2 regions of the Blautia sp. TF10-30 genome follow, and region 2 is predicted to be linked to the other one. Evidence: predicted binding sites of a transcription regulator. Region 2 holds the regulator's gene; the other holds the start of a gene.
The links. Region 2 encodes HrcA, which represses chaperone genes, less so after heat shock. Its sites were predicted from a motif close to TGTTAGCACTCNNNNNNNNNGAGTGCTAACA; they were not measured.

Region 1 (16,479 bases), on a different contig from region 2:
CCGCAGGTGCAGGCTTCATCGTAGCCCTGACCGGTGACATCATGACCATGCCAGGTCTGCCGAAAGTTCCGGCAGCAGAGCGTATCGATGTAGACGCTACTGGAAAGATTACAGGACTGTTCTAATAACACAGGATATCGTCTTGAAAAGACAGAATAAAGCATGAAATAAAACACAGAAAAAAAGAGACATTCCTTCGTGAATGTCTCTTTTTTTACGTTTTTATTGCAAAATATTACAAAAGATAATATAATTTCTAATGGTAACATGGAGAGAAAAGCAGATATAATATAGTAAGGGAGTTACTTGCCAATGACATCGAAGAAAAAATTGAGAAGTCTTCTGGGCGGTACACTTTTTATGGTGCTGATGCTCAGCGTACATCCGACGACTGTTTCCGCGAGTGCTGTGGGGAGCAGCACGGTGATGGACCAGTCTGTGGAGACAGAGGATCAGCAGAGCGGGATACAGAGTGAAACGCAGACACAGGCTTCACAGGACAGCGGTGCTGCTGTGCGGGCCAGTCAGAATGGCTGGGTTAAGGCAGGCGACAGCGGCTGGTATTTTTATGAGAACGGACAGCTGAAAACAGGATGGCTTTACCGGAATGGAAACTGGTACTGGCTGGATCCGGACCGGAACGGCCGCATGGCAGAAAACAGCTGGTTCACATACGATAATAATTTTTATTATGCCAAGGGAGACGGAGCAATCTATAAAAATGGTTTTCAGGAAGTAGATGGAAACCTTTATTATTTCCAGAGCTGGGGCGGCATTCAGAGAAATGTGTATCTCAGCATCAGCGGAAAAATGTATTATGTACAGGAAAATGGTATCGTTGCCCGTGGAATAGTCAGAACAATGAATGGACATGGTGATCTCTGCGCATTTGATGATACTACGGGAGCGCAGATCACACAAAAAGGCTGGCTGAAAAAAGGCACATCATATTATTGGGTAAGAGAAGACGGCATCCTGCAGACCGGCTGGCTGCTGTACGATGATAACTGGTACTGGTTTGATGATAATGGTGTCATGATGGCATCCGGCTGGAAAGAAATCAACAACAATCTGTATTACTTCCGGAGCTGGGGCGGCATTTATAAAAACGGTTTCCAGAGCATCGGAGGAAACGAGTATTATTTCCAGAGCTGGGGTGGTGTATATCGAAACACCTTCTTTACCGTAAAAGGGAAAACCTACATAGCGCAGAATGACGGATCGATCTATCATGCCAGCCAGACCGGCTGGGTTCAGCTGGGAGATCAGACTTACTGGATCAATCAGGATGGTTCTGTTCAGACCGGCTGGCTGAAGCTGGAAGGCAAATGGTACTGGCTGAAAGCGGACGGCACACGTGCTGCATCTGAATGGATCACGTATGACAACAACCGATACTATTTTGATGGTGACGGTGTGATGTACACCGGAATGAAAGAGGTTGACGGAGCAAGATATTATTTCCACAGCTGGGGCGGCGTTTACCATAACGAATCTTTTACCTGGCAGGGAAAGAAATACTGGGCAAAGGATGACGGAACCTTCTATACAGGTGTCTGCGATATCAATGGAAAGAAATACTATTTTCTGGAAGACGGCGAGCAGATTACAAAAGAGGGCTGGTATCTGACCAACGGAACGTATTACTGGATCAACAAGGATACGTCGCTTCAGACCGGCTGGGTGAAATATGACAACAACTGGTACTGGATGAAAGAAGACGGTACGATGGCATCGTCTGAATGGATCACCTACGACAAAAACCGCTACTATTTCCGAAGCTGGGGCGGCATGTACACCGGAATTCATACCATCGGCGGAACAAAATACGCATTCCAGAGCTGGGGCGGTCTGTACCATGATCAGACATTTACCATCGGCGGTAAAACATACTATGCCAATTCAGATGGAACATTTGCCACCGGCTGGGTGCAGAACGGCGGAAAAACGTATTATTTCGATGAGGACGGCACAAGCCATACGGGCTGGCTGCTTCTGGACGGAACGCATTACTGGATCAACGCCAATGGAACCAGAAGAGATGACGAGCTGTTTCAGTACGACGGAAACTATTATTATGTAGACAAAAACGGCGTTATGGCGACAAGCGGCTGGGTATACTGGGATTATAACTATTATTATCCGAGAAGCTGGGGCGGCATGTACAAGAATGCGTTTATTACCTATGATAATAACCTCTATTACCTTGGATCTGACTCGAAAATGGCAATCGGCTGGCAGTCGATTGGCGGAAATACATACTATTTCCGAAACTGGGGCGGCATGATAACCGGAAAACAGGTGATCGACGGAAAAACGTATGTGTTCGATGAGGACGGCAAGCTGGTACAGAGTCCGGACGGATTTGAACCGTCCGCGCAGATCGGTGTCCGCACCGTACGGAACTTTCTGAAAAATGCACTGCTTCCGCTTGGAAACACCCTGTATATCTGGGGAGGCGGCCACACAGACGCAGAGGCAGAGAGTTACGGCGTCAATGCGCAGTGGAAACAATTCTTCAATACACAGAATTCCACCTACAACTATTCCGATCATCTGTATGAGTACGGAAAAGGTCTTGACTGTTCCGGCTATGTCGGATGGACCGCACATCAGGTGACGAAAGAGTATGCAACGACAACCTCCACTGGAATGCCGGCCTACTTTGCAAGAAAAGGCTGGGGAACCTGCGTGACAGGCGATACGTCCCAGAAATTTACGCCGGGTGATGTGGTCAGCAAGAGCGGTCATGTCTGGATTGTCATTGGCCAGTGCTCGGACGGCAGCGTGGTTGTCATTCATGCGACACCGCCGTATATTCAGCTTGGCGGAACCGTTTCTTCAACAGGAAGCATTAACAGTGAAGCTATTGAGCTGGCAAATGAATACATGAAAATGTATTATCCGGTTGCGTATGAGCGGTATGGTGTAAAAGTTCTTGACCGGTCCTATCTGACCGGTGTGAATCATTTCACCTGGAGCAGCAGTATCTTAAGTGACAGGGAAGGCTACCGCAGGAAGAAACCGGCAGAAATCCTGAACGATCTGTTCCAGTAAAATATCTTCTATAAAAAATAAGAGAGAATACAAAAAAACTTTGTAGTTCGTGTATTCTCTCTTTCTTTTTGCGCTGGAATTGTCTATACTAGAAGGTGCGTGAAAGACGCAGATCAGAAATACAAAAGAAAAAATCTGGAAAATAAAAATACAAGGGGAGTAAACATGCGAAAGAGCTGGAAATGGGCGCTCTGTCTTGGCGTAGTGTCGTTGCTGCTGCTGGGCGGCTGCGGAAAAGAAAAGGCGGAACCAGTGGATCTGGTGCTGGTAACCGACGGCAGTGAGGTAGCTTCCGATGCCGTGTATCAGTCAGCATGGAACGGTCTTGCGCAGTATGGAGACGAGAGCGGTCTGAAATATGAAGCAAGTGTTCCGGCAGGACGGACAACAGAGGACTATGAAAACACCATCAAAGAGGCGGCGCAGAAGGGAGCATCCGTTATCGTCTGTGCCGGAACGAGCATGAGCCGCGCCGTTTACGATGCACAGCGCGACTGGAAGGATGTCCGTTTTCTGCTGCTGGAGGCAGAACCGGTCAGTGAGAGCGGCCGCAGCCGTCTCCGCGGAAATACAGAAAGCCTGGAAATTGATGTATCAGAGGCCGGCTACCTGGCAGGATATGCGGCAGTACAGGCCGGCTACACGCACCTGGGCTATATCGGACAGAAAAACGAAGAGAACGGAACAAAGTACGGGACAGGTTATGCACTCGGTGCAGAGGCGGCCGCTGCGGATCTGGGACTTGGAGAAAACAGCATCACGCTGGATTATACGTATCGGAAAAGCAGCAGCGTATCACCGTCGTATTTGGAAAAAATCAAAAGCTGGTATGGTGAGGGCGGACAGATTCTCTTCTCGGACGGTGCATCGTATCAGAATGTACTTGGCGCAGCAGCATCTGCGGCAGGCGGAGCACTGATCGCAAACGGCGGCGTGGAGGAGTACGCCAATGCCGTGTTGAAAGTACGTTTGGATTATGGAACTGCAGTTTACAATGCGTTAAAAGAAATGAAACAAAAGGATTTTGAAGGCGGGAAAATTGTAACGCGCGGCGTGACCGATCAGGAAATCAGTCTGGAATGGAATCAGGATGCGGTGCCGTACTTTACAGAGGATCAGTACCGGGCACTCTGTGCGAAATTCTCCGCAGAGGACTTTTCAATCCCTGACGGCGATGCGCTTTCCTCGCCGGATCAATACAAATTGAGTTGTGTGAGTGTACAGAAGGTAAAATAACATGTATCGTTACTGTTCACGAATTGTTTACAAAAAGTCGGGATATTTTTCCTTGCATCCATTTGTGAATTGTGATATTATGTAAAAGAATTGGGAAAAATATTTCAAAATTGTTACAGAATAATTGAATTTCTAAGAAACAGGGAAACCTGAAACAAAGAAACCTACATACAACGAATCAATTTGGGAGTGAAAGAATGAGAAAAAAATTTCTTGCCTTAAGTTTAGCAGTGATCGTAAGTGCAGCTCAGGTAATGACAGTAAGCGCCTCGAAACAGGAGCAGTTACAGCAGCAGCAGGCAGCACAGGCAGAGACCAGCGCACAGCTTGACAACGCAAAAGCAGAAATCGACGATCTGGAAACCAAAAAGAATCAGATTACCGGCGAGATTGATGACCTGGACGCACAGCTTGTCGTAACCATGGCATCCGTGGAAAATCTGAAAAATGAAATTGCAGAGAAACAGACAGAAATTGAAACAACACAGGAAAAACTGGCACAGTCCCAGGCTGAAGAGGACGAGCAGTACGAGCTGATGAAAAAACGAATCCAGTTCCTCTATGAGAGCGGCGGAGACAACGGCTGGGCAGCACTTCTTCTGGAGGGAAAAGATTTAAGCAGCATTCTCAACCAGGCTGAGTACACCCAGAAATTATACAAATACGACAGAGAGTGCCTGCAGGAGTACATGGATCTTGTACAGCAGGTAACAGACTACAGCAATCAGCTTGCAGATGAAAAAGCAGATCTCGAAGCCAGTGAGGCAGAGCAGGAAGCACAGCAGCAGTCCCTTGAGGCAATGCTTGAGCAGAAAAAAGCCGTTTCCGATGACTACGAAAACCAGATCGCAGACCTGAACGACATGGCTGCACAGTACAACGCAGTACTGGCAGAGCAGAACGCAAAGATCCAGCAGATCCAGGAGGAGATTGCAGCCGAAGAGGCAGCAAGAAAAGCCGAAGAGGCCCGTCAGGCAGCAGAAGCAGCCGAGGCAGCCCGCCAGGCAGAAGCAGCAAGACAGGCAGCAGCAGAAGCAGCCGCAAGCAGTGCTGCAAATAATACAACAACGGCAGACAACACACCGTCCAGCACAGGAAGCTCCACCACGACAACAACACCGTCTAACGGAGGAAGCTCTTACGATGATTCTTCGTCCAGCGATACCAGCAGCTCGGATGATTCCAGCAGCTCCAGCAGCTCCAGCAGCACCGGAAGCGCAACCGGAAGTGCCATCGTATCCTATGCAACACAGTTTATTGGAAATCCATACGTATGGGGCGGCACAAGCCTTACCAACGGAGCTGACTGCTCTGGTTTTATCATGAGCGTTTACGCACACTTCGGATACGACCTTCCGCATTCCTCCAGTGCACTGCGTGGTGTAGGACGCGGTGTATCTTATGCAGAGGCTCAGCCGGGCGATATTATCTGCTACAGCGGCCACGTAGCCATCTACATCGGCGGCGGTGCAATCGTACACGCAAGCAATGAGCGCGACGGTATCAAGATCAGCAGCAACGCAGCGTATACCACGATTCTTGCGGTAAGACGTGTGGTTTAAAAAAGAATTACATAGTAAGAATTTTCAGATCCCGGGAGAGAAAAATCCCGGGATCTTTTGCGTTTTGCTTAAAATTGAGTGCATTCGCGTTAAAACTGTGATATACTAAAGCACATCGGAGATACAAGGGCGTATTGACCAACAGAAGGTCAGTATGCCCTTTTGCTTGTTAGGAAGAAGGGAGAATCGTTATGAAACTGGAAAATTATTTTCGTCGTTTCGGTATTCGGAACGGATCTGGTGCGGAAAGTAGCGTCAGTGCTGTCCATCTGCATTATCGCCGGTCTGCTGATCGTCTACGTCCCGAACATCATCGCCGGAGCCGGAAAGATCGGCGATACTGTAAACGCCATGAAAACCGCAGACCTCCCATTCGGCAAAGCCCTGTACGCCGCATTCCTCTACGGAACCTTCCAGCTTGCCAATGTCGCAGTCTTCGTCCAGCATGCCAAATCCTTCGAAAAACCGCAGGATGCCGGAAAGAGCATGGCAGTCGGTGCCGTATTAAATGCCCTTCTGATGATCATGGTCGTCCTCGGAATCATGACCGTATACCAGAACCCGGAAATGATCCAGCAGAGCGTCCCGACATTATTTATGGTTCAGCAGGGCGTCGGCAGTAAATTCATGACACCGCTGATTTCCGTACTGATCATCCTCGGTGCCGTATCCACAGCCGTCAACATGGTTGCCGCCATGGTCAAACGAATCCACGCCGGTCTCGCTGAACGAAGCAGCAGAACAGAAACCGCAGGCAAAATCGGCCGCACCCAGATCCTTGCCGCGCTTGTCTGCTGCATCGCGGACTTCCTTATCGCACAGTTTGGTCTGCTGACGCTGATCCAGAAGGTGTACAGCATCCTGGCATACCTGGCAATCCCGGTCATCTTGGTGCCGTACGTGGTGCACATGGCGGTGATGCGGTTTGATACGAAAAAATAGAAAAGAACAATAAAAAATTTGTAACAAAAATTTACACCGCAGAAAGAGAGATTTGCTTCTGGAGAATGGAAGTATTTCGCAGACAGCAGAAAAAAGAAGATTCATGCAGAGCAGATGTGAGTCATAAAGAAATGACATGCGTCTGGCAGAGTATGTGTCGGTGACAAAGCAGAAAACAGGAACTCTTCTTTGGGACTCGATTGTGCCGTCAAAATATGGTATACTGCAAAAAGGATCAAAAAGCGGATATTGATATTTCACGGGAGGGGAAGAAGATGAAAAATGCACCGGCTTATGTGAAGGTTTACAGCAGACTGAAAAACGAGATCAATAAGGGAACATATCCTGTCGGGGGATTTCTGCCGAAGGAGTGTGAACTGGAGAAAATCTATCAGGTCAGCCGTACTACGGTACGGAATGCAGTAAAGATGCTGGTGCAGGAGGGACTGGTTGAGGTTCGCCAGGGTTCTGGAACGAGGGTGCTGAATCATAAGGCAATTCAGAATTATAACAAGGTCACATCGGTCACGGAATCCCTGATGAAAAAAGGATATCGGGTAACGACGTCAGATATGATGATCGACATCATTTCGGCGGACAAACAGCTCGCCGATGAACTGGAAATTCCGGAGGGAACCAGCGTGGCGAGGATTCAGCGGCTGCAGCTTGCGGATGAAGAGCCTGTTACGCTGATGGAAAATTATATCGAATATGCGAAAGTCCCTGGCATCGAGGCGTATGAGAATCAGTTTGTAGCGCTGTATCAGTTTCTGGAGGAGAAATTCGGCTTGCAGATTGATGAGACACGAGACAGAATTTCAGCGAAATCCGCGACCTTTATGGAAGCCCAGGTTCTGAAAACGGAGCCGAAGGATGCGCTTCTTGTGGTGCACAGAGTCACCTACTGGCAGAACCGGCCGGTGAGCATTGACCACGTGCGGATCATCGGAAGCAAGTACGAGGTGGAGATTTCGGGAAAAGGACGGAGTAAATGAGCGATGAGACAGAAGAACAGAAGAAACTGATGCGGCAGATTGATATCAGCTGTGTACAGGCATTTCATACAATGGATGAAATTGATGCGATGGTGGAGCTGGCAAAGAAATATCGTCTGGCTGCTGTGTTTACCTTGCCGGCGTTCAGCGCCCATGTGGCAGAACGGCTGCAGGACACCAGAGAAATCCATGCGGGAGGCGTGGTAAGCTTTCCGGGCGGCGGAGATACGACCGGACAGAAGAAGCGGCAGGCAAAAGAACTGTGGGAGGCTGGCTGCCGGGAAATCGACATGGTGATGAATCTTACGGCATTCAGAAGCCACGAATTTTCTTATGTAAAAGAAGAACTTCTGGCCATCCGGGAGCAGGTGCCTTCGGCGATTTTTAAGGTGATCATCGAGGCACCGCAGCTGACGGAGCAGGAAATCTGCCAGGCAGTGGATCTGTGTGTGGAAGGCCGTGCGGATTATGTAAAGACGAGCACCGGATGGTATCCCGGCTGTCCTTCCACCGTGGAGCAGGTTAGAATCATGAGCCGTGAAGCCGCCGGTCGCATTCAGATCAAGGCCGCCGGTGGAATCCGCAGTCTGGAAACTATACAGGAAATGCAGAAAGCCGGCTGTAGCCGTTTCGGTATGGGAATGCGGTCGGTACAGAATTTGATAAAAAGTATCTATAAGTAATCTATTGTGCAAAAGCTATAAAAAAGTCACGGAATATTCTACGATATTCCGTGACTTTTCTGTTGAATTAGTAACCTATTAGTGATATATTCGAATCATAGGAATCGATAAATCATTAACAATCTGAAAGGAGAGCAAAAGATATGAAAGGTTATGCAATGCTGAAAATCGGTGAATCCGGATGGATCGAGAAAGAACGCCCGAAATGCGGGCCGATGGATGCCATTTGCCGTCCACTGGCAGTTGCCATCTGCACATCAGATATCCACACTTTATGGGAAGGGGCCATCGGTGACCGTCATAACATGATTCTGGGCCATGAGTGCTGTGCAGAGGTTGTGGAAGTCGGAGAGCTCGTAAAAGATTTCAAACCAGGAGACCGGGTTCTTGTGCCGGCCATCACTCCGGACTGGAATTCTCTGGAAGCACAGGCTGGTTATTCCATGCACTCCGGCGGAATGCTGGCAGGCTGGAAATTCTCCAACTTCAAAGATGGTGTCTTTTCTGAATTCTTTCATGTAAATGATGCCGATGGAAACCTTGCGCTGCTTCCGAAAAACATCAATGTTGTCGACGCGTGCATGCTTTCCGATATGGTGCCGACCGGATTCCACGGCGTAGAGCTTGCCGATGTACAGTTTGGTGATACAGTTCTTGTCATCGGAATCGGACCAGTTGGTCTGATGTCGGTAGCCGGAACGAATATGCGCGGCGCATCGAGAATCATTGCTGTCGGAACGAGACCGGTCTGCGTAGAAGCGGCAAAAAAATACGGCGCAACGGATTTTGTCAGCTACAAGAACGGACCGATTTTCCAGCAGGTACTTGATATGACAGATGGAAAAGGTGTTGATAAAGTAGTCATCGCCGGCGGTGGTGTAGAAACCTTTGCAGAAGCAGTAAAATGTCTGAAACCGGGCGGAAAGATCGGAAATGTAAACTATCTTGGATCCGGTGACAACATTGATATTCCGCGTGTAGAGTGGGGCGTTGGAATGGGTCACAAACAGATTAACGGAGGCCTGATGCCTGGCGGAAGACTCCGCATGGAAAAACTGGGAGCTCTTGTTTCGGCAGGCAAGCTGGATGTCAGCCCGCTGTCCACACATGTGTTTGATGGATGGGATCATCTGGAAGAAGCACTGTTCCTGATGAGAGATAAACCGAAGGATTTAATCAAACCAGTCGTTAAATTGGCTGACTGATGATTTGAAAATTTGACTGAAAAAGGAAACGTATGAAAATATTGATCGTATCCGGCTTTTTGGGCGCGGGAAAAACAACATTTATCAAACGGCTGGCCAGGAACGTCGATCAGCGGTTTGCCATACTGGAAAATGAATATGGAGCCGCAGGAATCGACGGCGCACGTCTTGACCAGAACCGGCAGGGAACGCAGAAAAATGTATGGGAAATGACAGAGCAGTGCATCTGCTGCATCGGGAAAAAGGATTTTGCAGCATCCGTGCTGACCATTGCCAATGTGGTAGACCCGGAATACCTGATCGTAGAACCGACAGGCGTCGGAAGTCTCGCCCGGATTATAGAAAATCTGCGTCAGATCGAGTACGAGAGAATTCAGCTTCTCTCGCCGGTCACTATTGTGGATGTTTACAGTTACCGCCGCTATATGGCGGAATATCCCGAGCTGTATCAGGATCAGATCCGAAGCGCGGATACGATCATTGTTTCCAAAACAGAAGCATGCCAGGCGGAAGAAAAACAGCGCATCCAGAAATTTCTGCAGGAAATTAACCCGCAGGCAAAAATCATCACGGATTATGCATCCACGATGACATGGGAAGATTACCAGAGCCTGCTGCTGGGCGGCCGATATGAGAAAGAAGTACAGGATACGCAGAGCGGCGAAAAGATGCCGGAGACCTTCTCCTTCGAAAATATCCGAATGGAGGCACCGGAAACCCTGTGGTGTTTTCTGGAACAGATCATTCGCGGAGCGTTTGGAAATATCATCCGTGCAAAAGGACAGTTCGCAGCCGGAGACCAGTTTCTCCAATTTGATGTCGCCGATCACCGCTACAGCATCACCGGCACAGAACAGAAAAACGCCGGCCAGGCTGTGTTTATCGGAAACGATATGAACGAAGATGCGATCCGGCAGTATTTTAAGAAATGCGCCGGAAACCAGAAAATGAAATATGCTGCCCGTCATGTATCATAAAGTAAATAGGAAAAAGAGATTGCGGAGTCCTGCCAAAACAGGGTTTCGCAATTTTGGTTTTTACAGAAAGATTCAATTGAAAAACGAAGGATAGGCAAAAACGAAAAATTACGCTAAAATAAACATACAAGTATTCCAAATAAAACAAAAGAAAAATCAGGGGGGATCTGATATGGAGGAACAGAAAAGAAGACGGGAAAGAAAATCAGCGGCATACTGGTTGAGCAAAAGCTCGATTTTATATCCGATCTGTATCTTGTATGTGATGTATGTGAAACAGGTTGAGGTATATATTACAGAATGTTCCGTCCATATTTCGTCGGGGACAATGCTTTTTGCCTATGCGCTGTGCCTGATTTTGTGGCTGGCCTCACCCATTCGAAGCTACTGCGCAGATGGAACTGCAAATGAAGTTTTATTCTATGCATTTCCGCCGAGCATACTGATGCTGTTTTTGTTTGCCCAATATTCACTGAAAATTGTGTTGTTTCTTGCAGTGCTGGATGGGATATTTCTTGTTACGGTTTTAAGAGATTTACATAGAAAAAAACGAAAATATTCTCCGAAAAAATTCTGGAGATTAAAAAGAAGTGACTTAAACGCATTTCTGTTTGTTTCAGTATGCGTGAGTATGGTACCGACTTGTATGATGATATATTGGAAGCTTGAGTCTCCGTCCGGAGTGGCAGAACTTTACGAACGAAAAAAGGACTATAATCTCGTCCAGAATCAGGAGAACATTTTTCAGGAAAATAAAGAATTTCTGCTGAGCTTAAAGGAGAGCGAATGGAGGCAAAAAACACTGGAAGAAAGAACAATTGCAGCACAGAAGATGGTACGGCTTGAAACAGAACGACTTGGAATTCCCGAAATTCCGCTGTATGTGAAAGAGACAGGATCATCGAATTGCGTTGCATTATATAATAACGAAGAGAACGAAATATGGTATGCTCCAGAGCATTTAACATCTCAGACAGCAGAAGAATTTTTTACGGGAATTTGCGAAGAATGTTATCATGGAATGGAGTATTATCTGCTGGAGCGAATGGACTGGAATTCGGAAATGGCGAATACTGCTTATTTTGAAGAAATGAGGAAGTGGAAACTAAATGATAATCGCTACATATCTGGACGCGACGAGGGCGATTCGTTTGAAGCATATCAATCACAGCCGCTGGAAGCATCTGCCAAAAAGTATGCCAGTTCCGAAACAGAGGCACTGATTCATTTTATTGCTGTGTACGGCGATGAATAAAAATCTTTTAGGGGGGGAGGGAGAAAAGGAGCGTCGGGAAAAAAATAAAAAAATTAGCACTCTCCTATTGACAGTGCTAACAACTAGTGTTATAGTACGACTAGAACAAAGAAAGAAAAGAAAATTCACATCAACGCTCTTTTTGTTCGGAGCGAATGTTAGCACCCAAATAGATAAGGAGGAAGCCGATTATGAATATCAGTAAATTCACACAAAAATCGCTGCAGGCTGTACAGGACCTGGAAAAGACCGCATACGATTTCGGCAACCAGGAAATAGAGCAGGAGCATCTGTTGTATAACCTCCTGCATCAGGACGACAGCCTGATTCTGAAAATGATCGAAAAGATGGAAATCAACAAAGATCATTTTCTGAACCGTGTCGAGACGGCGCTGAACGACCGCGTCAAAGTATCCGGCGGTCAGCCGTATATCGGTCAGTATCTGAATAAAGCACTGATAAATGCTGAGGATGAGGCGAAAGCCATGGGAGACGAGTATGTTTCCGTAGAACACCTCTTCCTGGCAATGCTGAAAAACCCAAGCCCGTCCATGAAAAAACTGTTTCAGGAGTACGGCATCACAAGAGAACGTTTCCTGCAGGCATTAAGCACCGTGCGCGGAAACCAGAGGGTTACCACCGACAACCCGGAGGCAACATACGACACCCTGGAAAAATATGGACAGGATATCGTAGAAAAAGCCAGAAACCAGAAAATGGACCCGGTTATCGGCCGTGATACCGAAATTCGGAACGTTGTCCGTATCCTGTCCCGTAAGACAAAAAACAATCCGGTTCTGATCGGTGAGCCTGGTGTTGGTAAAACCGCAGTCGTAGAAGGCCTGGCCCAGCGAATCGCCAACGGCGATGTACCGGAGAGCCTGAAAGATAAAACCATTTTCTCCCTAGATATGGGAGCCCTGGTAGCCGGAGCAAAATACCGCGGCGAATTCGAGGAGCGTCTGAAAGCCGTTCTGGAGGAAGTCAGAAAGAGCGACGGAAAAATCATTCTGTTCATCGATGAGCTGCACCTGATCGTCGGCGCCGGAAAGACCGACGGCGCGATGGATGCCGGAAACATGCTGAAACCTATGCTGGCACGAGGCGAACTGCACTGCATCGGTGCCACAACGCTGGATGAGTACCGCCAGTACATCGAAAAAGATGCCGCCCTGGAGCGCCGTTTCCAGCCGGTTCAGGTTGATGAGCCGACCGTAGAGGATACGATTTCCATCCTGCGTGGCTTAAAAGAGCGCTACGAAGTTTACCACGGCGTAAAAATCACCGACGGTGCCCTCGTTGCAGCCGCAACCCTTTCGAACCGTTACATCAGCGATCGTTTCCTGCCGGATAAAGCAATCGACCTGGTCGACGAGGCATGCGCTCTGATCAAGACAGAACTGGATTCCATGCCGGCCGAGCTGGATGAGCAGCGCCGTAAGATTCTGCAGATGCAGATCGAGGAAGCCGCACTGAAAAAAGAGACCGACAATCTGAGCCGCGAGCGTCTGGAAACACTGCAGAAAGAGCTGGCTGAGTTAAAGGATACCTTCAATTCTGCAAAGGCACAGTGGGAAAATGAAAAGAGTTCCGTTGAGAAACTGTCCAAACTGCGTGAGCAGATCGAGGACATGAACCGCCAGATCCAGAAAGCAAAGAATGATTACGATCTGAACCGCGCCGCTGAACTGCAGTACGGTGAACTCCCGAAATTACAGCAGATGCTGGAAGCAGAAGAGAAAAAAGTTAAAAATGAAGATCTCTCCCTGGTACACGAGAGTGTAACGGATGAAGAGATTGCCAGAATTGTCTCCCGCTGGACTGGAATCCCGGTTGCAAAACTGACCGAAGGCGAGAGAACTAAGATCCTCGGCCTGGAAGATGAACTTCACACGAGAGTTATCGGCCAGAATGAAGCAGTCACCAAGGTTTCGGATGCGATCATCCGTTCCAAAGCCGGAATCAAGGATCCGACAAAACCGATCGGTTCGTTCCTGTTCCTTGGACCTACCGGTGTCGGTAAAACAGAGCTTGCGAAAACGTTGGCAGAAAAGCTGTTTGATGATGAGAACAACATGGTTCGAATCGATATGAGTGAATACATGGAGAAATACTCCGTCTCCCGTCTGATCGGAGCGCCTCCGGGATATGTAGGCTACGAGGAGGGCGGCCAGCTGACCGAGGCAGTGCGCAGAAAACCATATTCTGTTGTTCTGTTCGATGAGATCGAGAAAGCGCATCCGGACGTCTTCAACGTTCTGCTGCAGGTACTCGATGACGGCCGTATCACCGACTCCCAGGGCCGTACCGTAGACTTTAAAAATACGATCCTGATCATGACCTCCAATATCGGATCCCAGTATCTGCTGGACGGCATTCAGGACGACGGCAGCATCTCCGAAGAGGCGAGAAACCTGGTCATGCAGGATCTGCGTGCACACTTCCGTCCGGAGTTCCTGAACCGTCTGGATGAAACAATTATGTTCAAACCATTGACAAAAGACAACATTGGTCATATCGTAGATCTGTTGCTGAAAGGACTGAACAAACGTCTGGCAGACCAGGAGCTTACCGTCGAACTGAGCCCGGCTGCAAAACAGTTTGTCATCGAGGGCGGCTACGACCCTGTTTACGGCGCCCGTCCATTGAAACGTTTCGTACAGAAAGAGGTAGAAACCAGCACCGCAAAACTGATCCTTGGCGGTCAGGTCAGCGAGGGCGATACGATCCTTCTGGATGTGGAAAACGGCGGCCTGAAGGCAATGATCAAACCAGGTGTGGAGGTAGTAGACGAATGATGCCGAAAGATCCCGTAATGCTGCTGAGCTATGTCAATACGCAGTTAAGAGATTTTTACCCGTCGCTCGCAGAATTCTGCGCGGCCATGCAGACAGAGGAATCCGATCTGCGGGAAAAACTGGCGCTCATCGACTATGAGTACGATGAGAAAACGAACCAGTTTGTATAAGAATAACCAGGCCCTGAAAAAAATGGCGGAAAAAGGCGTTCCGTATGTGGAAAAAACACATACGGGGCGCCTTTTTTACGCAAAGCGTGTTTCTTATAACTGACAGGAAAAATCATATCTATAATAGAAGAAATGTGGTAAAATGGAGGAAAAGAAAATCCGCTGAAAATGGGGAAACAGCGGATCTGGAGAAGGAGGAAACAAATATGTATTTTGGTGTACAAATGTATGGGGTATCCAAAGAATGGAAACAGGATCCCGAAGGATTTTTAAAGAAAATCTATGAGGCAGGCTACCGCCAGATCGAGCCGTGTCTCGGATTCCGTGTTGATGCCAGGGACTACGGTTTCTGGATCCCGGAGGATCTGGAGCAGGCAATGCCGCTGCTTGCGAAATACCACATTGAGGTTCATACGGTCCACATTTTCCTGGATGAATACCACTATGAAAGAGAACTTGCCATTCTTACAGAACTGGCGCAGAAATACCATATTTCCTGGTTTGTCGTAAAGAGCCCGGAACGCCTGACAAAAGATGTTCTGGATGAAACCGCTGCAAGATACCGCGAACTGGCAGAAGAACTGGAAAAAGCCGGAGCAGGTCTTCTGATCCACAACGAAAAAGAAGATATCTGTATCCGCGTGAATGGAAAAACAGCGTACGAATATCTCCTGGAAGCCTGCGGTGAAAAAGTCGGAGCAGAAGTAGATGCCGGCTGGATGTACTGCGGCGGCGTCGACCCGGAAGAGTTCCTCTGGGCGCATGCGGACCGAGTCAAAGCCGTTCATTATAAAGATATGAAAATCACCGGCCAGGAAGCGCCGCTTGGAAAAGGCATGGTTGATCTGAAAGCCTGCTTCCAGTTCGCCCGCGCAAACGGTGCACTGCAGATTGTGGATATGGATGCGGCAACACTGGAGGATACCTGCCGCGCCGGAAAAATGCTCTCCGGATGGACAGGGGACAGAGACAACACCGACAGCATTCTCTGCACGATGGATGTGGAGACCGGAGAAGAAACCGTGCTGCATGAGTTTCCGGGAATCATCGAGGCACCGAACTGGCTGAACGATGGAAACACCCTGCTTTATAATGCGGATGGAAAAATCTACCGCTATGAGATCGACAAAGACCATGTGGAGCAGGTTGATACCGGTTTCTGCGTGCAGTGCAACAATGACCACGTTCCGTCACCGGACAACCAGCTGCTGGCGGTAAGCTGCATGCCGCCGGAACTCACAGATGGAACGTATGAATCCCACATCTACGTGCTCCCGATGACAGGCGGTGAACCAAAAGACCTCACCGGACCGGGTCTCAGCTATCTGCACGGCTGGTCGCCGGACGGAAAAGAGCTTGCGTACTGTGCCTTCCGCAAAAAGCCGGAGGAGGAGACTATGCGCATTGAGATCTGTACGATTCCATCAGACGGCGGCGAGGAAACCTGCCTGACGGACGGCAAAGGCTACAACGACGGTCCGGAGTATTCACCGGACGGAAAGCACATCTGGTTCAACAGCACCAGAAGCGGTCTGATGCAGGTATGGCGGATGAACCGTGACGGCAGCGGTCTCACCCAGATGACCGATTTCGATGCCA
Region 2 (16,479 bases):
TACAGAAACAGATGAAAGCCGCTGCCGCCGAACTCAACTTCGAAATGGCCGCCGAGCTGCGTGACAAAATGATCACACTGAAGAAGAGCCTGGATGACATGGAAGAATAAAAAATCAGAAATAAAAAAGAAGAAAAGAGCATGAAAAAAAGCGTGCCGGAAAAGCGACAGAAAACTTTCCGGCACGCTTTTTTGCGTCCGATTTTGATTCCTTCTTGTTCAGAATTGACGCAAAATAAGAATACCATTATAATATAAAATGCGACCAAATGGTCGTATCAAAACGCAAAACACAAAAATAAAAAGACAACAATAAAAAAATTAATCGCCGAATTTTCTCTTTTTACTGGAGACACTCAGCAGATAGTCGACCGAGCAGTCATAGAACCGTGCAAGCCGGATCACATAGTCGATCGGGATGTCGCGGATTCCTTTTTCGTAGCGGGAATAGACGTCGCGGTTGCATTCGAGCAGGGCAGAAATCTCTTTGATGGTGAGATCCTGATCGATCCGCATATCTTCAATTCTCTGGTATTTCATACGTTGTACCATCCTTTCAGATTCAAACCCATACTACCAAACGGTTGGATGGACAAAGTTAAATCAGATCATATGGTCGCAAATTGGAGAATGGGGCGGGAGAGAGAAACGGCGGGTGAAGACAGCCTGTGCAGAAAACAGAAAAATATGTACGGCAGAAATGGGGGAACGAATGGGAAAAGCAGAAAGAATAGAAATAGAAGATTTTGTCCAGAATATAGTGGAACGGATGGAGACGCCGGAAGCGTTTGAAAAAATGATCAGCCGGGAGGAAGAATGCGAAGCGCAGGGGCGGGAGAGCCGTCTGAGGGATGTGCTGAAGAAAGAATGGCCGGTGGACGAAAAGGGAGAGCGCATCTATCAGATCACTAATATATATGAAGAAAAAGCAGAAGAACTCCTCATTGTAGAACTGTATACCGGCATCCACCTGGAAAACGGAGTCCCGTGCGGGCATTTTACGCTGTATCTCTGCGGGGAGCCGGACGGATGGAAACTCAGCGAAACGCGGATGATGGAATATCTGCAGAATCTGTAAACGAAGAAGCAAAACAGGGAGGACAGGGAGAAGAAAAACTGTCCTCCTGCTTTTGCTGCGGCGGAGACACCGGAAAGTCAGGATCCATACGGCCGCTTCTCATCGCTGATGCCGACCAGATAATCCAGACTGACCTGATACAGCTCCGCCAGACGGATGGCAATGGAGATCGGCAGCTGCCGGACGCCTTTTTCATATCGGGTATACACATCGCGGTTGCAGCCGAGATAGTCGGCAACCTGGCGGATCGTCAGATCGCGGTCCGTGCGCAGATCCTCCAGTCTCTGATATTTCATGATTCATCACCTCTGAGAAAATGCTACTAAATGGTCGTATCGAAATGGCAGAATCCTACCATACGGCTATAGCGCCTTTGAAACAGTAGAATGCAATAAAAAAGAAAAGTCAGATTCCTTTTCAGAAAGAAAACGGTTTATACTTTTTTCACAATTTCTTCATAGAAAAACCGGGAAAAGGTGTTGACAAACAAAAGGCAGAGTGCTATCTTAAGAACATAGATGTTAGCACTCCACTGAAACGAGTGCTAACAGGACTATACAACAGGAAGGAGCTTATCTTAGTGGATACAGAATTGGATGAAAGAAAAAGAAAAATATTAAAAGCGATCATCCAGACGTATCTGGAAACGGGCGAGCCGGTCGGCTCAAGAACGATTTCCAAATACACGGATTTGAATTTAAGCTCCGCCACAATCCGGAATGAAATGTCCGATCTGGAAGAGATGGGTTACATCTTACAGCCCCACACTTCCGCAGGACGCATTCCTTCCGATAAAGGCTACCGCCTCTATGTAGATGAGCTGATGCGGGAAAAAGAACAGGAAGTTGCAGACATCAAAAACATGGTCATTGAAAAAACAGACCGAATGGAAAAAGTTCTGCAGCAGGTTGTCAAAGTCCTCGCTTCATCTACCAACTATGCAACGTTGATTACAGGACCGGAATATCACAGAAATAAAGTGAAATTCATCCAGCTCTCAAAAGTCAATGAAGAGCAGCTCCTGGCCGTCATCGTCGTAGAAGGCAACCTGGTGAAAAACCAGATGATCGACCTAGACGAGACCATCAACGATGAACAGATATTAAAGCTGAACCTGCTTCTGAACACACAGCTCAATGGCCTGACCATTGAAGAAATCAATCTTGGCATGATCAAGAAGATGAAAGAGCAGGCAGGCATCCACTCCGGCATCATCAGCAAAGTGGTCGATACCGTAGCGGAAGCCATCGCAGTCAGCGAAGAAGATGTGCCGGTGTACACCAGCGGCGCAACCAACATTTTCAAGTACCCTGAGCTTTCCGACAGCAGCAAAGCCAGCCAGCTGATCTCCACATTCGAGGAACGGCAGAAACTGGTCGATATGATCAAAGGAGCTGCCGAGGAGCAGGACGGAGAGGAAAATACCGGTATTCAGGTATACATCGGAAATGAATCTTCGATGGAACCCTTACGGGACTGCAGCGTGGTCACCACCACATACGATATGGGAAACGGTATGCGCGGAACAATCGGTATCGTGGGACCAAAGCGGATGGATTACGAAAATGTGGTAGATAACCTGAAAACATTAAAAGTTCAACTGGACGCCGTCTTCAAAAAGCCGGACACAGGTGAGTAGAAAGGTGGAATGATCAGTGAGCGAAGAAAATAGAAAGAAAGAGGAAACCATGGAAGAACCTACACGCGAGATGGAAAAAGAAACCGGAGCAGAGACCGATCTGCCGGAAACCGAACCGGCTGCGGAGCAGGAAGAAGCAAAGAAAGCAGCAGAGGCAAAAGAAGCGGAAGCTGCAGAAGAAACTGCTGAGGATGGCAAAGAACGAAAGTTCTTCAAAAAGAAAAAAGATAAAAAAGATGAGAAAATCGAAGAGCTGACTGACCGCCTGACCCGTCAGATGGCAGAGTTCGATAACTTCCGCAAACGCACCGAAAAAGAAAAAGCAAATATGTATGCCATTGGAGCAAAAGACATCATCGAGAAGATTCTTCCGGTTGTTGACAGCTTCGAGCGCGGACTTGCAACGGTGGAAAACCCGGAGGAAGATCCGTTCGCAGACGGCATGAATAAAGTATACAAACAGTTTACCACAGCACTCGATGAACTCGGTGTAACCGTGATCGAGGCCGTTGGAAAGGAATTCGATCCGAACCTGCACAACGCAGTGATGCATGTGGAGGATGAGGAAGCCGGCGAGAACATCGTCGTAGAAGAGTTCCTGAAGGGCTACATGTACAAAGGTTCCGTAGTCCGTCACAGTATGGTCAAGGTGGCTAATTAAGCCTTGAAGATAAATAAATAGAAATTAAACCATTTTTTAGCATAATTCATTGAGGAGGAAACAACAATGGGCAAAATTATTGGTATTGACTTAGGAACAACAAACAGCTGTGTAGCCGTTATGGAAGGTGGAAAACCAACCGTTATCGCAAACGCAGAGGGTGAAAGAACAACTCCTTCTATCGTAGCATTCACAAAAACAGGTGACCGTCTGGTCGGCGAGCCGGCAAAACGTCAGGCTGTAACAAACGCAGACAGAACCATCCGTTCCATCAAACGTGAGATGGGTACTGACTATAAAGTAGATATCGAAGGAAAGAAATACTCTCCGCAGGAGATCTCCGCTATGATTCTTCAGAAACTGAAAGGTGATGCAGAGAACTACCTTGGTGAGAAAGTAACAGAAGCAGTTATCACAGTTCCGGCTTACTTCAATGACGCACAGCGTCAGGCAACCAAAGATGCCGGTAAAATCGCAGGTCTTGATGTAAAACGTATCATCAACGAGCCTACCGCAGCAGCTCTGGCATACGGACTGGACAACGAAAATGAGCAGAAGATCATGGTATACGACCTTGGCGGTGGTACTTTCGATGTTTCCATCATCGAGATCGGTGACGGCGTTATCGAAGTTCTTTCCACAGCAGGAAACAACCGTCTGGGCGGCGATGACTTCGACCAGAAAGTAACAGATTATATCCTCGCTGAGTTCAAAAAACAGGAAGGTGTAGATCTTTCCAACGACAAGATGGCTCTGCAGAGAATCAGAGAAGCAGCAGAGAAAGCAAAGAAAGAGCTTTCCAGCGCAACTACAACCAACATCAACCTGCCGTTCATCACTGCAACCGCAGATGGCCCGAAACATCTCGATATGAACCTGACAAAGGCTAAATTCGATGAGCTGACCCACGACCTGGTAGAGAAAACCGCAGAGCCGGTACAGAGAGCACTTTCTGATGCAGGCCTTCAGGCATCCGAGCTTTCCAAAGTCCTTCTGGTAGGCGGATCTACCCGTATCCCGGCTGTACAGGATAAAGTAAGACAGCTGACCGGACACGAGCCGAGCAAGAGCCTGAACCCGGATGAGTGCGTAGCACTTGGTGCTTCCGTACAGGGTGGTAAACTTGCAGGAGACGCCGGCGCAGGCGATATCCTTCTTCTGGATGTAACTCCACTGTCTCTGTCCATCGAGACCATGGGAGGTATTGCAACTCGTCTGATCGAGCGTAACACCACAATCCCGACCAAGAAGAGCCAGATCTTCTCCACAGCAGCAGATAACCAGACTGCAGTAGATATCAACGTTGTACAGGGTGAGCGTCAGTTCGCGAAAGATAACAAATCCCTCGGCCAGTTCCGTCTGGATGGAATCCCGCCAGCAAGAAGAGGCGTTCCGCAGATCGAGGTTACCTTTGATATCGATGCCAACGGTATCGTAAATGTATCTGCAAAAGATCTGGGAACAGGAAAAGAGCAGCACATCACCATCACCGCAGGCTCTAACATGTCCGACAGCGAGATCGACAAAGCAGTCAAAGAAGCTGCTGAGTTCGAGGCTCAGGATAAGAAACGAAAAGAAGCAATCGACGCAAGAAACGATGCAGATTCCATGGTATTCCAGACCGAGAAAGCAATCGAGGAAGTCGGCGACAAGCTTGATGCAAACGACAAAACAGCAGTAGAAGCTGACCTGAACGCACTGAAAGATCTCATTGCAAAATGCAATCCGGAAGAAATGACCGATGCACAGGTAGCTGATCTGAAAGCAGCTCAGGAAAAACTGATGACAAGCGCTCAGAAACTGTTTGCAAAACTGTATGAGCAGCAGGGCGGAGCAGCAGGCGCTGGTGCCGGAACAGCAGGTGCAGGCCCGGATATGGGAAATGCAGGAGCAGCAGGCGGCCATGACGACGATGTCGTAGACGCTGACTACAAAGAGGTTTAATTTTCGGCATGTCACACTCCGTGAAAATACCGACTGTGAGTTGAAACAATAAGTAAATAAACGCAAAAAGCCCTGTGAGGCGAATGTTTGCAGGGGACGGAAAATACATTCCGCCCCCTGTATTTATGCTGGTATTGCTTTCGGAAAAGTGCTATACTGGAGCGTGCGGAAAAACATTTCTGCAAAGATGAAATTTGTGGAACAGAAATGAAAAGGTGAACATAAATGGCAGAAAAAAGAGATTATTACGAGGTCCTCGGCGTAGACCGCGGAGCGGACGATGCAACATTAAAAAAAGCATACCGTAAACTGGCCAAGAAATACCATCCGGATATGAACCCGGGCGACAAAGAGGCCGAGGCAAAATTTAAAGAGGCGACAGAAGCCTATGGCGTGCTGAGTGATCCGGACAAACGGCGTCAGTACGATCAGTTTGGCCACGCTGCATTTGAAAACGGCGGTGGCGGCGCAGGAGCCGGCGGATTCGGTGGCTTCGACTTTGGCGGCGGAGATATGGGTGATATCTTCGGCGATATTTTCGGCGACCTGTTCGGTGGCGGCGGAAGCAGAAGAAGAGCAAACAATGGACCTATGAAGGGAGCAAACCTCCGCGCTGTTGTCCACATTACGTTTGAGGAAGCTGTTTTCGGATGCCAGAAAGAGCTCGAGATCAACCTGAAGGATACCTGTACAACGTGCCACGGAACCGGCGCAAAACCAGGAACTTCACCGGAGACATGCTCCAAATGTAACGGAACTGGTCAGATTACGTACACACAGCAGACCATGTTCGGTTCTGTGAGAAACGTGACGACCTGTCCGGATTGTAACGGAACCGGAAAGATCATTCGCGATAAATGTACCGCATGCCACGGCACGGGCTATACATCCAGCAGAAAACGCATTCAGGTCAACATTCCGGCTGGAATCGACGATGGACAGAGCATCCGGATCCGTGAAAAAGGTGAGCCGGGTGTAAACGGCGGACCGAGAGGAGATCTGCTTGTCGAGGTTCAGGTAACCCGTCATCCGATCTTCCAGAGACAGGATATGAACATTTTCTCCACTGCACCGATTACGTTTGCCCAGGCAGCACTCGGCGGTGATGTGAAGATCAGCACCGTTGACGGGGACGTTCTCTACACTGTAAAACCGGGAACCCAGACCGATACGAAGATCCGTCTGAAGGGAAAAGGTGTTCCGTCCCTTCGCAACAGCAATGTGCGCGGTGATCACTACGTAACACTCGTAGTCCAGACTCCGACGAAACTGAATGAGAAAGCAAAAGAGGCCCTCCGCGCCTTCGACGAAGCCTGCGGAAACCGCCCGGCAGCAGAAGAAAAAGCAGCCGACGGCGAAACTGCAGAGCAGCCGAAGAAGAAAAAAGGCTTTATGGATAAAGTGAAAGAGGCCTTTGAGGACATCGATAAATAAAGAACGGCGGCAAGCCGGAAAAGAAAGAAGAATCTGTGGAAAAAGCAGGTTCTTCTTTCTTTTCTATGAAAGAACCATGAAAATTTGGTGAATTTATACACAGAATGGTCGGATTTTGATATAATGTGGAAAACTTAAGGGGAGAGAAAAGAAAGGAAACGGGGAAAATGAGATTTCGACCATGTATTGATATTCATAACGGAAAAGTAAAACAGATTGTCGGGGGATCGCTGAAAGATCAGGGAAATCAGGCGAGCGAGAATTTTGTCTCGGAGCAGGATGCGTCGTACTATGCGCAGCTGTACGAAGAGCAGGGCATTACGGGCGGCCATGTGATTCTGCTGAACAAGGAAGGTACCGAGTTTTACGAGGAGACGAAGCGCCAGGCATTGCTGGCACTCTCGACGTACCCGGGCGGCCTGCAGGTGGGAGGCGGCATTGATGCGGAGAATGCGTGCGAGTTTCTGACAGCGGGGGCAAGCCATGTGATTGTGACTTCGTATGTGTTCCGCGACGGCCATGTGTTCTATGAAAATCTGGACAAGCTGGTGACGACGGTAGGAAAGCAGCGGCTGACACTGGATTTAAGCTGTCGGAAGCGGGACGGAAAATACTATATCGTGACGGACCGCTGGCAGAAGTTCACGGACGAAGAAGTGACAGAGGAACTGCTGCATCACCTGTCAGAATACTGTGATGAGTTCCTGATCCATGCCGTGGATGTCGAGGGAAAGGCTTCCGGCATTGAGACGGAGCTGGTGGAACTGCTTGCGAAGATGAAAGATTTTCCGGTGACGTACGCCGGCGGCGTGGGAAGTTTTGAAGACCTGGAGCTGCTCAAAAAACTGGGAAACAACCACGTCGATGTGACAATTGGCAGTGCACTGGATCTGTTCGGCGGCAAAATGAAGTTTGAAGACGTGCTGGCAGTATGCCGCCGGTAAGCGGAAACGGACGTTCACCCGCGCCATTCGCAAAACCGCGCTTTCAGCGCTCTCCGCTGCTGCGCAGCTCCTTTTTGCTCATAACCAGGCGCTCCCTTTGTATCTTATTCTTGACAGATTTTCATGCGAGCATGAAATCTGTCAAAAATAAGATACAAGTGAACTGTAACAGAAAAAACTCTAAAATATTCATGAATTTTCTAAATACTATTGCAAATAGAGACAACTATTGCTATAATTAGAGTTACTTACAGGGGAAGTGAAGAACCTGTAAAATTTGAAAGCAAAGGGGTTGGGCATAATGAAAATTACCATCAGCGGAAAAAATATTGACGTGACAGAGGGATTAAAAGCCGCGGTCAACGAAAAACTTGGCAAACTGGAGAAATATTTTACGCCTGACACAAATGTCATTGTAACCTTAAGCGTAGAGAAAGAAAGACAGAAAATTGAGGTTACCATTCCGGTAAAAGGAAACATCATCCGTTCCGAGCAGGTAAGCAACGATATGTACGTATCCATCGATCTGGTAGAGGAAGTGATCGAACGCCAGCTTCGCAAATACAAAAACAAAATTGCCGACAAACAGCAGGAAGCAGGAAACTTCCAGAAAGAATATCTGGAGCATGACTATCTGGAGGACGAAGACATCCAGATCATCCGTACGAAAAAATTCGGCATGAAACCAATGTATCCGGAAGATGCCTGCGTACAGATGGAACTTCTTGGACACACCTTCTTCGTATTCCGCAATGCAGAGACCGACGAAGTAAACGTCGTTTACAAGAGAAAGAACAACACCTACGGTCTGATCGAGCCGGAGTGCTGAAAAGTAAATAAAGAATGAACAGTCACCCTGTTTCCAGCTTAGAAAAGCTGTGAAACAGGGTGACTTTTTCGCGGAAAGGGCCGGAAAGTCCGGGAAAAGCCGTAAAAACAGCGGAAAACCGGGGAACGGCACCAAATGTTTACGAAAAATTCATTGTTATCTTGTGCCAGAAGTGGTAGAATAGTACCATATGTTAATATGGCAATTAATAGAGAAAGCAGGAGCAAACATTCTATGAAATTCACAGAAAAACTTTTTGGTACGCACAGTGAGCGCGAGCTGAAACGAATCTATCCAATTGTAGACAAAATCGAAGCTCTCCGCCCGACCATGCAGGCGCTGACCGATGAAGAGCTGCGTGCCAAGACAAAGGAATATAAAGACCGCTACAACGGAGGCGAATCCCTGGATTCCATTCTCCCGGAAGCATTCGCAACCGTCCGCGAGGCAGCAAAACGTTCCCTCGGTATGGAACACCACCGCGTACAGCTGATCGGTGGTATTATCCTCCATCAGGGCCGTATCGCTGAGATGAAAACCGGTGAAGGAAAAACCCTCGTTTCCACCCTTCCGGCTTACCTGAATGCACTGACCGGACGCGGTGTCCACATTGTTACCGTCAACGATTACCTGGCAAACCGAGATGCTGAGTGGATGGGCAAAGTCCACAGATTCCTCGGTTTGACCGTCGGTGTCGTTCTGAACGATATGAAGAACGATGAGCGCCGCCAGCAGTATGCATGCGACATCACCTACATCACCAACAACGAACTTGGTTTCGATTACCTGCGTGACAACATGGTGATCTACAAGGAGCAGCTCGTACAGAGAGAGCTTGCTTACTGTATCATCGACGAGGTCGACTCCGTCCTGATCGACGAGGCAAGAACACCTCTGATTATTTCCGGACAGAGCAGCAAATCCACCAAGCTGTACGAGACCGCAGATATTCTGGCACACCAGATGCAGCGCGGCGAGGCAAGCGGCGAGATGACCAAGATGACCGCGATCATGGGCGAGGAGATCGAGGAGACCGGAGACTTCATCGTCAACGAGAAGGACAAATTCGTTACCCTGACCGATGACGGTGTGAAGAAAGTCGAGAACTTCTTCCATATCGAGAATCTCTCCGATCCGGAGAACCTGGAGATCCAGCACAACGTGATCCTGGCGCTGCGTGCCAATTATCTGATGCACCGCGACAAGGACTACGTAGTCAAAGACGACGAGGTTCTGATCGTCGATGAGTTCACCGGCCGTATCATGCCGGGCCGCCGTTATTCCGATGGTCTGCATCAGGCAATCGAGGCAAAAGAGCACGTTAAAGTAAGAAGAGAGAGCAAGACTCTGGCAACCATCACGTTCCAGAACTTCTTTAACAAATACGAGAAAAAAGCCGGCATGACCGGTACTGCCCTCACCGAGGAGCAGGAGTTCCGTGACATCTACGGCATGGACGTTATCGAGATCCCGACCAACCGCCCGGTCATCCGTGTGGATATGGACGATGCCGTATACATGACGAAAAAAGAGAAATTCCACGCAGTCGTAGAGGAAGTCAAAGAGGCACATGCCGTGAACCAGCCGGTTCTGGTTGGTACCATCACCATTGAGACTTCCGAGCTGATCAGCAAAATGCTGCGCCGCGAGGGAATTCCGCATCAGGTCTTAAATGCGAAGTTCCATGAGCTCGAGGCAGAAATCGTAGCCCATGCCGGCGAGGCAGGAGCCGTTACCATCGCGACCAACATGGCCGGCCGTGGTACCGATATCAAGCTGGATGATGTGGCAAAAGCTGCCGGCGGCTTAAAGATCATCGGCACCGAGCGTCATGAGTCCCGCCGTATCGACAATCAGCTCCGCGGTCGTTCCGGCCGTCAGGGAGACCCGGGTGAGTCCCGTTTCTACATTTCCCTGGAAGACGATCTGATGAGACTCTTCGGTTCCGAAAAACTGATGGGCATTTTCAAATCCCTCGGCGTACCGGAAAATGAGCAGATCGAGCACAAGATGCTTTCTTCCGCCATCGAAAAAGCGCAGAAGAAGATCGAGGGCAACAACTACGGAATCCGTAAAAACCTGCTCGACTATGACCAGGTCAACAACGAGCAGCGTGAGATCATCTACAAAGAGAGACGCCGCGTTCTGGACGGCGAGAGCATGAGAGACACCATCTTCAAGATGATTGCCGACACCATCGACAATACCGTAGATCTCTGCATCGGCGAGAACACCGAGCAGTCCGAGTGGGATCTGACAGAATTAAATGAGATGCTGCTCTCCATCATGCCGGTGAAGGCAGTGACAAAAGAGCGCGTAGAGAAGATTTCCAAAAACGAGCTGAAACAGCAGTTAAAAGAGGAAGCTGTTAAACTCTACGAGGAGAAAGAAGCAGAATTCCCGGAGGAGGAGCAGATTCGTGAGCTTGAGCGTGTCGTTCTTCTGAAGGTTATCGACCAGAAGTGGATGGATCATATCGATGATATGGATCAGCTCCGCGAGGGTATCGGCCTGCAGGCATACGGCCAGAGAGACCCGAAGGTTGAGTACAAGATGGCAGCTTACGACATGTTTAACGAAATGCTCGAGTCCATCCAGCAGGATACCGTCCGTCTCCTGTTCCATGTACGTGTTGAGCAGAAAGTAGAACGTGAGCAGGTAGCCAAAGTGACCGGAACCAACAAAGACGAGTCCGGCCCGAGAAAACCGGTACAGCGCGCAGAGCGTAAGATCTATCCAAACGATCCATGCCCGTGCGGAAGCGGCAAGAAGTACAAACAGTGCTGCGGAAGAAAATCGGTTTGATAAAAGCAGAACAGCAGTGAGACGGATGAGCACGATCCGTTTGACAAAGCACGCAGCTTCCCTACCAGAAGCTGCGTGTCATACAAAATATAAAATAGAAAGCAGGTGAAGCTTGTGGTAGTTGAATTAGACCAGTTCAAAATGGAACTTGGCACATACGATAAACCATTAGTGGAAGTGAGGGATTCACTTTGACCTCGCTAACAAAGAGCAGAGGATCGAAGAATTAGAGCGTAAAATGGAGGAACCCAATTTCTGGGACAACCCCGAAGAAGCGCAGGAGCAGATGAAACAGCTGAGCAGCATGAAAGAGGACAGAGATACGTATCAGAAACTGGTATCCGCCAAAGAAGATATGGAAACTCTGATCGAGATGGGACAGGAGGAGGATGACGATTCCGTTGTTCCGGAAATCGCGGAAATGATGGAAGAGTTCAAGGCATCCTTCGATGCCATCCGCATCAAAACCCTGCTGTCCGGCGAATTTGACAAGGACAATGCGATCATCAAACTGAACGCAGGTGCAGGCGGAACCGAGGCGTGCGACTGGTGCGGCATGCTGTACCGTATGTACACCAGATGGGCAGAACGCAAAGGCTTTACGATCGAGGAACTCGACTTTCTGGATGGTGATGAGGCCGGTGTGAAGTCCGTGACATTCCAGGTCAACGGCGAAAACGCTTACGGTTATCTGAAATCCGAAAAAGGCGTTCACCGTCTCGTCCGTATTTCTCCGTTCAACGCGGCAGGAAAACGCCAGACATCGTTCGTATCGTGCGATGTTATGCCGGATATCGACAAAGAGATCGATGTTGAGGTTCGTGATGAGGATATTCGTATCGATACGTACCGTTCCAGCGGTGCCGGCGGACAGCACATCAACAAGACGTCATCGGCGATCCGAATCACGCATATGCCGACCGGCATCGTGGTTACGTGCCAGAATGAGCGTTCCCAGTTCCAGAACAAGGACAAGGCAATGCAGATGCTGAAAGCAAAATTGTATATGCTGAAACTCCAGGAGCAGGCAGATAAGCTGAGCGACATCCGCGGCGAAGTAACCGAGATCGGCTGGGGCAATCAGATCCGTTCTTACGTTATGCAGCCATACACCATGGTCAAAGACCACCGTACCAACGCAGAGACCGGAAACGTCGATGCAGTCATGGACGGCGGAATTGATCTGTTTATCAACGCATATCTGAAGTGGATTGCCCTCGGAACCGGAGCGAAAGAGGAAGAAGCATAATTCGGCTGTGGGCAGAGCACAGTGACAAGTAAAATAAGGAGCATTTTCACCAACAGAGGACGGAAATGCTCCTTTCTGTTTTGAAGCCAAAGGCAAACAGGAGGTAAAAGTATGGGTATTATCAGAGCAGCAGTCAATGCAGTACACGGCAGTCTCGCCGATCAGTGGCTGGAGACCGTGGAACCGTATGAGATGGGGGAACATACGGTATTTACAGAGGGAATTCTGGTAAGAAAAGGCCAGAATAAAAAGGGAAGCCAGACGATTTCAAACGGTTCTGTGATCCATGTCTATGACAATCAGTTCATGATGCTGGTGGACGGCGGAAAGATCATTGATTACACCGCAGAGCCGGGCTACTTTACTGTAGACCAGTCATCGTCTCCGTCGATGTTCAGCGGATCGCTTGACGCAGCCGTAAAAGATACGTTTGAGCGCCTGAAATTCGGCGGCCAGACCCCGCATGAGCAGAGAGTTTTCTATATTAATCTGCAGGAAATCAAGGGAATCAAATTCGGAACGAGAAATCCGGTCAACTATTTCGACCAGTTCTACAATGCCGAGCTGTTCCTTCGGGCACACGGTTCCTATTCCATCCGCATCGTCGATCCGCTCCGCTTCTACGCAGAGGCTGTGCCGAGAAACGCATCCCGCGTAGAGATCGAGGATATCAACGAGCAGTATATGAACGAATTTTTAGAGGGCCTGCAGTCCTCGATCAATCAGATGGCAGCCGACGGCATCCGCATTTCGTTCGCAGCATCCAAGAGCGCCGAGCTGTCCCGCTACATGGCAGATGCGATGGATGAGAGCTGGCGGGCAATGCGCGGCATGGAGATCCAGTCCGTGGCAATCGCAAGCCTTTCCTACGATGAAGCTTCCCAGAAACTGATCCAGATGCGCAACGAAGGTGCGATGATGTCTGATCCATCGATCCGTGAGGGCTATGTACAGGGAGCGATGGCACGCAGTATGGAGAAAGCAGCAGTCAACCCAAACGGAGCCATGAACGGCTTTATGGGTGTTCAGATGGGCATGAATGCCTTCGGTTCCTCGTTTGCATCGGCGTCCGCTTCGAATCAGCAGCAGATGCAGCAGCAGGCGGCAGCCAAGGCACAGCAGGAAGCTGCAAAAGGCGTATGGAAATGCTCCTGCGGAACGGAGAACACCGGCAATTTCTGCTCAAACTGCGGAAGTGCAAAGCCGATGGTGTGGATCTGCGGCAAGTGTGGAACCGAGAACAGCGGTAAATTCTGTTCGAACTGTGGCAGCCCGAAACCGGAAGCGGCAGGAAAATGGGTCTGCGCATGCGGAACGGAGAATACCGGCAAGTTCTGCTCGAACTGCGGAAAACCAAGACAGTAAAAGAAAACAGATAACCATCCAATACAACAGCGGCTCCGGGGAAGGAGGGATAGAATATGGAGGTTATTACATACAAATGCCCGAACTGCGGAGGCGATCTGACCTTCGATCCGGCAAGCGGAAAGTATAAATGCGAGTACTGCCTGTCCTCGTTTACACAGGAAGAAGCCGAAAAGGCGAACCCGAAAGCAGCGGAAGCGCTGAACGGGGAGGACGATGCTGCCGGTGCACAGGAAGCATCCGATGCACAGAAGGAAAGCAGTACGGAGGAAACAAAAGGGGAAACAGAGCAGGGCGAAGCAGTTGTCTACACCTGCCCGAACTGCGGCGCCGAGATTGTGACCGATGCGACGACGGCAGCGACATACTGTTTCTACTGCCACAATCCGGTGGTGCTTTCAGGCCGGCTTTCGGGAGAATATATGCCGGATTTTGTGCTGCCGTTCAAAATCAGCAAGGAGCAGGCAATCGAGAAATTTTTGTCATTTACCCGGAAGAAACACTTTATTCCGAAGGACTTTTTCGAAAAGAGTCAGGTACAGAAGATGACAGGTGTCTATTTCCCGTACTGGATTTACGGCGGAGACTTTGAGACGGATTACATGGCGCGCGGCCGGAAGGTGAGAGTCTGGCAGACCGGTGATGTGGAGTACACAGAGACCAGCATCTACGATGTCCGCCGGGAGGGAGAGGTCCGTGTGGACGGTCTGTCGCGTAACGCTCTGAACAAGGCAGACCGCGATCTGATCGAATGCGTACAGCCCTATCGTCTGGAGGAGATGCAGCTGTTTTCTATGGGCTATCTTTCCGGATTTCAGGCGGAAAAACGTGATATCGAACAGGCGCAGATCGCACCGGAACTGAAAAAAGAACTGGAGACGATGGCGCGCGGCGCAATGCGGAACGAGGCGAACGAGTATCTCGCCCTCGAGCAGGAGAAAATGAAGCTTTCTCCAAAGCGGGAGGACTGGCGTTACGTACTGTTTCCGGTCTGGACACTGACGTATCCGGGAAAAGACGGGAAGGTTTACTACTATGCGATGAACGGCCAGACCGGAACGATCAACGGCGATTTTCCCTATGAGCGGAAGAGAGCCCTTCTGACGTCGGCTGTGAGTGCTCTTCTGGTTCTGATTGTGATGCTGATAGGAGGGTATTTCGCATGAGAAGAATGAAAAAAGCAGGACAATATCTGCTCGGGATTTTTGCGGCCCTTCTGCTGTGCGGGATTTTTTCTGTGAATACCGTAAAAGCCGAATCCCAGCATATCTACGACAATGCATCGCTTCTTTCTGATGCGGAGGAGCAGGACCTCGAGAGATCCTGCGCGGAGTTCGAGAACAATACGGAAATTCATATGGTCATCCTGACCGAGCGCAGCAGCGGTTCCGAGGACTGTCAGGCGATTGCAGATGATTTTTATGACAAAAAGTATCCGAAAGAGCCAAACGGTGTCTGCTTCCTCATCGACATGGGACAGCGCCAGATCGTGATTTCGACGTCCGGTATTATGCAGTATTATATGTCGGACACGGAAATTGACGATATTCTGCAGGCGGCGCAGGGGTACGCGAAAGACGGCGACTATGCGGGAACTTTTGCAAAAATGATTACGATGACGCAGGAATGCTTCGACCGCGGCGTTTCCGATGCGGACTATCTGATTACAGAAGATGGTTCCATTATTCATTACCGTAAGATCAACAGCACGGAGGCTCTTATTGCTGTTATCGCAGCTGCTGCGACAGGAATTCTTGTTTATTTTGGAATTTGGAAAAGCTATCGACGAAAGAAAAACCGTGGTGCAAAGAGCTATGCGGATCTGAAACGTGTAAACATTAGAGACCGCAGGGATGCGCTGATCGACCGTCATGTATCGATGCACAAAATCCAGAAGGATGATGGAAACCACGGCGGAGGCGTTTCTGGCGGCGGAGGTGGCGGCGGAAGCACCGTTCACACTTCGTCGAGCGGAAACAGTCACGGCGGCGGAAGCATTGGCTTCTGAAAACCGATTCGAAAAAATTCCTTGCGTATTGTGTCGGAATATGATACGATCTTTCCTGTGAAAACAAATGTATTTCCTGGAAAGAGTATAAAGGTAGAGGATTGCCATGAGAGAAGAGAAAACAAAGTACTATGTAATCAAAGAAAAAGCGGTTCCCGAGGTTCTTTTGAAGGTCATCGAGGCCAAACGGCTGATGGATATGCAGGAGCTTACCGTGCAGCAGGCAACGGAAAAAGCGGGAATCAGCAGAAGCTCTTTCTATAAATACAAAGATGATATTCTTCCTTTTCATGACAACGCAAAAGGAAAAACGATTACATTTATTCTGCAGATGGACGATGAGCCGGGACTGCTTTCCGATGTGCTGAAGATTATTGCCGGGTTTCACGGAAACATTCTGACCATTCATCAGACCATCCCGTTAAACGGCGTGGCATCGCTGACGATCAGCGTGGATATCGCGGAAGACCGGGGAGACGCCTCGGAGATGATTAACGAGATTGAGTCCAGACAGGGAGTTCATT

Region 1: a site for HrcA is predicted at 11,964-11,994, ahead of clpB (ATP-dependent chaperone ClpB). Genes of this name have one in related genera too.

What each region holds. Positions count from the first base shown of each region.
Region 1 is NZ_QUKM01000014.1:3,495-19,973, reverse strand. Features, by position in the region: gene DXD02_RS12145 (formate--tetrahydrofolate ligase) at 1-125, shown strand, start outside; gene DXD02_RS12140 (hypothetical protein) at 313-3,057, shown strand; gene DXD02_RS12135 (BMP family ABC transporter substrate-binding protein) at 3,223-4,293, shown strand; gene DXD02_RS12130 (C40 family peptidase) at 4,491-5,855, shown strand; gene DXD02_RS12125 (hypothetical protein) at 6,096-6,797, shown strand; gene DXD02_RS12120 (GntR family transcriptional regulator) at 7,073-7,792, shown strand; gene deoC (deoxyribose-phosphate aldolase) at 7,789-8,475, shown strand; gene DXD02_RS12110 (NAD(P)-dependent alcohol dehydrogenase) at 8,619-9,680, shown strand; gene DXD02_RS12105 (CobW family GTP-binding protein) at 9,713-10,657, shown strand; gene DXD02_RS12100 (hypothetical protein) at 10,830-11,912, shown strand; gene clpB (ATP-dependent chaperone ClpB) at 12,104-14,710, shown strand; gene DXD02_RS12085 (DUF4250 domain-containing protein) at 14,707-14,880, shown strand; gene DXD02_RS12080 (TIM barrel protein) at 15,087-16,479, shown strand, end outside.
Region 2 is NZ_QUKM01000002.1:298,632-315,110, reverse strand. Features, by position in the region: gene uvrB (excinuclease ABC subunit UvrB) at 1-110, shown strand, start outside; gene DXD02_RS03910 (helix-turn-helix domain-containing protein) at 321-539, opposite strand; gene DXD02_RS03905 (hypothetical protein) at 712-1,077, shown strand; gene DXD02_RS03900 (helix-turn-helix domain-containing protein) at 1,155-1,373, opposite strand; gene hrcA (heat-inducible transcriptional repressor HrcA) at 1,658-2,716, shown strand; gene grpE (nucleotide exchange factor GrpE) at 2,766-3,377, shown strand; gene dnaK (molecular chaperone DnaK) at 3,444-5,321, shown strand; gene dnaJ (molecular chaperone DnaJ) at 5,547-6,755, shown strand; gene hisA (phosphoribosylformimino-5-aminoimidazole carboxamide ribotide isomerase) at 6,923-7,699, shown strand; gene hpf (ribosome hibernation-promoting factor, HPF/YfiA family) at 8,001-8,528, shown strand; gene secA (preprotein translocase subunit SecA) at 8,763-11,333, shown strand; one part of gene prfB (peptide chain release factor 2) at 11,475-11,525, shown strand; one part of gene prfB (peptide chain release factor 2) at 11,527-12,582, shown strand; gene DXD02_RS03855 (SPFH domain-containing protein) at 12,694-13,947, shown strand; gene DXD02_RS03850 (TFIIB-type zinc ribbon-containing protein) at 14,004-15,113, shown strand; gene DXD02_RS03845 (TPM domain-containing protein) at 15,110-15,955, shown strand; gene DXD02_RS03840 (ACT domain-containing protein) at 16,062-16,479, shown strand, end outside.